One region of the Bacillus sp. 5RYD7K genome, then DNA from elsewhere that is predicted to be linked to it. Evidence: riboswitches for the same ligand, from Rfam matches in the RefSeq annotation. Region 1 holds a riboswitch; the other holds the start of a gene.

What was found. Region 1 has a riboswitch for glycine ahead of ACQE26_RS04815 (amino acid permease). Riboswitches for the same ligand answer to the same signal wherever they lie in the genome.
Region 2: it holds a riboswitch for glycine, as region 1 does, so the genes downstream of both, gcvT (glycine cleavage system aminomethyltransferase GcvT) here and ACQE26_RS04815 (amino acid permease) in region 1, are expected to answer to the same signal.

What each region holds. Positions count from the first base shown of each region.
Region 1 covers NZ_CP191200.1:947,071-950,493, forward strand. Annotated here, with positions in the region: gene fbp (fructose-1,6-bisphosphatase) at 1-1,139, opposite strand, end outside; glycine riboswitch at 1,432-1,512, shown strand; gene ACQE26_RS04815 (amino acid permease) at 1,657-3,000, shown strand.
Region 2 covers NZ_CP191200.1:2,321,355-2,324,777, reverse strand. Annotated here, with positions in the region: gene gcvPA (aminomethyl-transferring glycine dehydrogenase subunit GcvPA) at 1-490, opposite strand, end outside; gene gcvT (glycine cleavage system aminomethyltransferase GcvT) at 505-1,605, opposite strand; glycine riboswitch at 1,784-1,884, opposite strand; gene ACQE26_RS11790 (DEAD/DEAH box helicase) at 2,030-3,423, shown strand, end outside.

The sequences.
Region 1 (3,423 bases):
AACAGCAGCTTGTCCATGACTTCTGCTTCTTCTTCTTCTAATAGCTGATCGGGCTGTTTGGGATTCACCGTCGCAAAGCAGGTGTTTTCCAGTTGATACGTTTTTCCGTTCAGCGTGATTTCATTGCGGTCATAATCAATCTTTTCCAGTAACAGCCGTTCTTCCATATTAAAGTTCGGCCGTCTCTTAATAATCGGGCTCTCAAGCTTGAATTGGATCATCGCGATCGCCTGATGGATTTTTGTGATTTGCTTAATCTCATCTTCCGGTCTGTTTTCGGTTGCTTTCGGGCGGAAAGCCGGGTTATCATCATAATATTTTTCGGCAAGGTTCAATAGCGGTCTCAGATTGATGCCGTAGACGTCTTCAATAATGTCCAGGTTGTCATAGCGGGCACAGATACGGATAATATTGGCCAGACATACTTTCGAACCGGCATAGGCGCCTATCCAGAGAACATCGTGATTCCCCCATTGAATATCCACTGAATGATAGTTGATCAGTTCTTCCATAATCCTGTCCGGCTGCGGTCCGCGGTCATAAATATCGCCGACAACATGCAGATGGTCGACCACCAATCGCTGCACGCTGTAAGCAAGCCCGGTGATCAGCTTATCAGCTTGGCCGAGCGCGATGATCTGTTCTATGATTTCGGAGTAATATTGTTCTTTGTTGGCGGCTTGTTCTGTTTTGTACAGCAGCTCTTCGGAAATATAAGCAAATTGGGCAGGCAGCGCTTTGCGCAATTTGGAGCGGGTGTACTTAGAGGAGCAATAAGAAACGAGCTTAATCATCCGATGAATCGTTTCTTTATACCACTCGTTTAATGCCTCTTTCGTATCAAAGTCATGTTTAATCAGCTTCAGTTTGTCCTCCGGATAATAGACTAAAGCCGCCAGTTCATCAATTTCTCTATCGTAAATGACGCCGCTGAAAATATCGCGGATCTTCTCTTTTACTCTTCCTGAACCGTTCCGCAGCACGTGCTGGAATGCCTGATACTCTCCGTGCAGATCACTGACGAAATGCTCGGTTCCTTTCGGCAGGTTCAGTATCGCTTTCAGATTAATGATCTCTGTGACCACTTTTTCTTCACAATCGTATTTTTGTGCGAGCAGATCTAAATATTTGGTTTCCAATCTCGTCCATCCCCTTTTTATTTACGAGCCGTTGCATGATAAGGTGAATTTAAAGTATGACATGATATTTAAATCATTAGACCTTATATGATAGTACCTCATAAGTCCTTTTTGAGACAAACAAAACAGAAAATACGGCGCTTAAGGCCTCAACATATACCTTCCGCAGACAGCTCATCACCCCGTTGACAAATGATCAAACTTCTATTAAAATAAAAAGTTAGCTGATAGTTATTTCTATCGGAAACTTAATACGTAGCAGGCTATGATTGCTGTGGGTCGCACTACAGCAGGAGCGGCTTCTGGAGAGACCGCGGATTTTCCGCGGCGCCGAAGGGTTCACAATCTCAGGCAAAAGGACAGAAGAGTACCGAATATGTATTTGGCATGCTGTTGATTGTCAGCGGCGCAAATATAATTTGATATTCTTATGACCATGAGATTGGAGGGCATCCAATCTCTTTTTTTATTGGCTTTATTTTCTCGTCGTTCATCAAAAAGTAAGGAGGAGTCAGGTGTGGAACAGCGAGAGCTAAAGAGGGACTTGTCGAATCGGCACGTGCAGCTGATCGCCATTGGCGGCACGATCGGCACCGGATTGTTTTTAGGGTCCGGTAAGGCGATTCAGCTGGCGGGTCCTTCTATCATCTTTGCGTATTTTATTGTAGGTATTGCGCTTTTTTTCGTCATGCGGGCGCTGGGAGAACTGCTGTTATCTAAAGCGGGGTACCAATCATTAACGGATATTGCCGAGGCGTATTTAGGGCCGCGTGCGGCGTTTGTCACCGGCTGGACTTATTGGTTTTGCTGGATTATGACGGCTATGGCGGATGTGATCGCCGTCGGTGTATATGTGAAATATTGGTTTGACATTCCGCAATGGGTTCCTGCACTTATCTGTTTGCTCATTTTATTAGGACTTAATCTGTTAACGGTCAAGATTTTTGGAGAATTGGAGTTTTGGTTCGCCTTAATTAAGGTGATCACGATTCTCGCGTTAATTGTCATCGGTGTGGTTTTGCTGGTGATTGGGTTCAAAACGCATACCGGAACGGTTTCAGCGGCGAATCTGTGGGAGCATGGCGGCTTGTTTCCAAACGGGTTTTCAGGCTTTTTGCTGTCGTTCCAGATGGTGATCTTCGCCTATGTCGGTGTGGAATTAGTGGGTGTGTCGGCAGCGGAGACATCAAATCCGAAAAAAAACATTCCGTCCGCTATCAATAAAATTCCATTGCGTATTTTATTTTTCTACGTCGGGGCATTGATCATTCTTTTATGTATTAACCCTTGGACGCAGCTGAATGCGGCGGAAAGTCCTTTTGTGAAAACCTTCAGCTTAGTCGGCATTCCGGTGGCCGCGGGAATCATTAATTTTGTCGTATTAACGTCGGCCGCTTCTGCTTGTAACAGCGGGATGTTTTCTACAAGCCGGATTTTGTATAATTTAAGCAAAACGAAACAGGCGCCGGCCAGTTTCGCGAGGCTGAATAAAAATCATGTGCCGAGCAGCGCGTTATGGGTATCGGTCATTGTGCTGTCAGCGGGCGCTCTTTTAAGCAAATTGATACCGGAAGCAGCGTTTGGCATCGTGACCACTATCAGCGCGATTTGTTTCATTTGGGTGTGGGGCGTGATTCTTGTCTGTCATATCAGATACAGGAAAACCCGTCCGGACCTACACGCAAGCTCGTCTTTCAAGGCGCCGTTCGCGCCGTTTATCAATTACGCCGTGCTGGCGCTGTTTGCCGCCATTCTGGTGATTATGCTGTTTGCGGATGCGACGCGCCCGGCTTTGCTGCTGACGCCGCTGTGGTTTATTGGACTGTTTCTTATCTATCGGGCGAGAGGGAGCAAGACATAAAGGTTATGAATGAAATAGTAATCAGAGTTTCAAGAAAAAGACAGCGTGCCGCTTGCAGTATGCTGTCTTTTTGGCATATAGGAAACAAGCTATTTGTGCCTTAAAGGGAACGGTGGATAGCGACAAGCCTTATGTATAAAATTAGAGAGTCAACAACTAAAAAAGACTCGAATCATTTTGTTAAAAGAAAAAGTATGCCTCCCAAAATACAAATTAAAAAAAAGAAAATTGATGAGTCAGTAAAAGACTTTCTTTGCAATTCAAATAACCCCTTTCTAATTTGAGGAAAAAAGCAATAGATATAAATGGGGATATATTGATATTTTAACAAGGGTAATGTTAACATTATTTACCCTTAAAATTCAAATGATATAGAAAGAAGGCGAAAAAGTGGGAGCAGCTGCAAAACTATGAGGAAAAGCA
Region 2 (3,423 bases), 1.4 Mb from region 1:
CGGCGGCGGAAATGACGATTTTTTTCTTTTTCGTATGTCCTGACGCAAGCATCGCCGCTTCTGCCAGCGCCGTTCCCCCGTCGTACATGGAGGAGTTTGCAATATCCATACCTGTTAATTCGCAAATCATCGTTTGAAATTCAAAAATCGCCTGCAGCTCTCCTTGTGAAATTTCAGGCTGGTAAGGCGTATATGCCGTGTAGAACTCTGACCGGGAAATCACATGATCGACGATAACCGGCTGATAGTGATCGTACACTCCTGCCCCCAGAAAAGATGCATATGTAACAGCGTCCTTATTTTTCGCCGCAAGCTTTGTCAGCTCTCTCGTCAGCTCTGTTTCTGATTTTGCTTTTTTAATTTGGTAGTCTTTTTGAAACCTCACATCTTCCGGAATATCGGCAAACAGTTCATCAATTGAATCTGCGCCGATGGCTTTCAGCATTTCTTTTTTATCCTGTTCTGTCGCGGGCAAATATCGATGCTTCATATGACTCTCCTTTTTCAGCTCTGTTTTGGGCGTTTATAAAACGGCGTGCGGACAATCTTTGCTTTTACCGTTTTTTTGCGGATTTCCACTTCGACTTCCGTTCCGATTTCACTGAATTCCGTTTTGATTAAGGCAAGGCCGATATTTTTCTTTAAAGTCGGAGATTGTGTGCCTGTCGTGACTTCCCCGATCAGAGCACCGTCTTTTTTCACGGCATAACCGTGTCTCGGAATCCCCTTTTCAATCATCTCAAGCCCGACCAGCTTACGCGGAGCTCCTTTTTCTTTCTGTTCACTCAATACAGACTTCCCGAAAAAGTCGGAATCTTTCTTATGTTTTACGGCAAATCCGATTCCGGCTTCAATCGGCGTAATGTCTTTCGTCAATTCCTGACCGTATAAAGCGAGCTTCGCTTCAAATCTCAGCGTATCACGCGCACCGAGACCGCACGGAACGATTCCTTCATTCTCTCCCGCTGTAAGAATCTCCTTAAACAGATGCACCGCGTCTTCATTGCGGCAATATAACTCAAACCCGTCTTCACCGGTATAGCCTGTTCTTGAAAGCAGAACTTGGCGGCCGGCAACGTCAGCTCCATCAATAAACGTAAACGGTTTTAAGGAAGACACATCACATTCAGTCAGCTTCGCAAGAACCGCCTGAGCATTCGGCCCCTGAACGGCTAGCAGTGAAATCCCGTCAGACTGATTCGTCAGCGTGACATCCCCTTTCGCGTGTTCTGTCAGCCAAGCGATGTCTTTTTCAATATTGGACGCGTTAATCACAAGCAGATAGCAGCTCTCGCTTTTCTGATAGATCAGCAAATCATCGACCGTACCGCCGTCAGGATAACACATGGCGGTATAGAGGGCGCTTCCCGGATTTAAATCGGCAACGTCATTTGTCATCATTTTTTGCAGAAAAGACAGGGCGTCTTTACCGGAGACTTCGACTTCTCCCATATGAGATACATCAAACAGACCCGCCTTTGTGCGGACGGCTTCATGCTCCTCTTTAATAGAAGAAAATTGAACCGGCAGCTCCCATCCTCCAAAATCAATCGTTTTTCCGCCGTATTCTTTATACACGTCATAAAGCGGTGTTCGTTTCAGCATCATCTTCCCCCTTCAGTCATTGGCGCATTGTAAAGACATATAAAAAAGGACAGAGAAACACCTCATAAAAATGAAGGTTTCTCTGTCCCGGCACCTGAAAGTTTACTTTATGAAAACATCATAAAGACGTCCCCTTTGGTGGTCTGCTGCTTCAAATCGCAGACACTCTCCAGAGTTGCGTCGAGCAAGAGTTCTTTTGCCTGAGAGATTCACTCCGCAGTTTGCTCCTTCGGCGCCCGGATGCACATTTTTCGTCCGAGTCTCTCCCCTTGCTGTCATTCGCTCATATTTACCAATTGTTATGGACATACTAAAGCAATATCTTTTAGTGAAATGATTACTTATATCCTACCACCCTCACATACGTCCGGCAACAAAAATGATGATAAATCAGTTTTTTAAAAGAAAGGCGGTTTTGTTACATATGACAGCAGAGATCATATTTGATGCAAACTGGCCGGGAGAGTTTTCTGAGCGGCTGAAAACCGACGGTCCCTGGTCAAATTGGGAGATGTACAAACTGTCGGCTGAAGTCCAGCAGACCCTTGCCATTCCTGAATTCGAAGGGTTAAGGGCTCCTTTATACCTGCCCGATTTCACTCCGCTTCCCCATCAGCTTGAAGTCGCGCAGAAAGTCGTTGAAAAAATGAACGGCAAAGCGATTTTGGCTGATGAAGTGGGGCTCGGAAAAACAGTCGAAGCGGGACTGATTTTAAAAGAATACATGATTCGCGGGCTGGCCAAAAAAATCCTGATTCTTGTGCCGGCATCACTCGTTTCCCAGTGGGTGAAAGAGCTTCAGGAGAAGTTTTTAATACCCGCTGTTGAACAGAAGAAAAGCTATGTATGGGAACAGTGCGACATCGTCGTTTCTTCTATTGATACGGCAAAACGCTCGCCACACAAGGACATTGTGCTTTCGATTCCGTATGATCTCGTCATTATTGACGAAGCGCATAAGCTCAAAAACAGCAAAACGAAAAATTATGAATTTGCGAGAAGTCTTGTGAAGAAATATTGCCTGCTTCTGACGGCGACCCCGATTCAAAACCGGATCGAAGAAATTTTCAATTTAGTGTCACTGTTAAAACCCGGCCACTTAGGAAATGAAAGCGGATTTCAAGAAACGTTCAATCAAAAGGACGGGATTGACGCTCATGAGCATTTGAAAGAGCTCGTCAATAAAGTGATGATCCGCAACACACGGAGCGACACGGGGCTTACATGGACGAAACGCCACGTGGAAACAGTGCCGATCACCTTTTCACCGACGGAACAGGCGCTCTACGATGACATTAACGCACTGAAAAACGGCACGGAAAAGCCCGCAAGCGCATTTTCCATTATGACGCTGCAACGGGAGTGCTGTTCAAGCAGGGAAGCCGTGTATATGACGCTTAAAAAAATGCTTGATCAAAAAGACAAACAAGCGCCCGCTTTCGATGAACAGACGATTGCCAATTTAATGGACCGCATCAATCAAGTCACGCAAAACTCAAAAGCGATTCAAGTTGTTGACTTGATTAAAAAGATTAATGACAAGGTCATTATTTTTACTGAGTATCGGGCGACACAGATTTATCTGCAATGGTTCCTCCAGCAGAACGGCATAAGCTCCGTTCCGTTCAGAGGCGGATTTAAGCGCGGGAAAAAAGACTGGATGAAGGATCTCTTCCGCGGCAAAGTGCAGGTCCTGATCGCTACAGAAGCCGGAGGGGAAGGAATCAACCTGCAATTTTGCAACCATATTATCAACTATGACCTTCCGTGGAACCCGATGCGGCTTGAACAAAGAATCGGTAGGATTCACAGACTCGG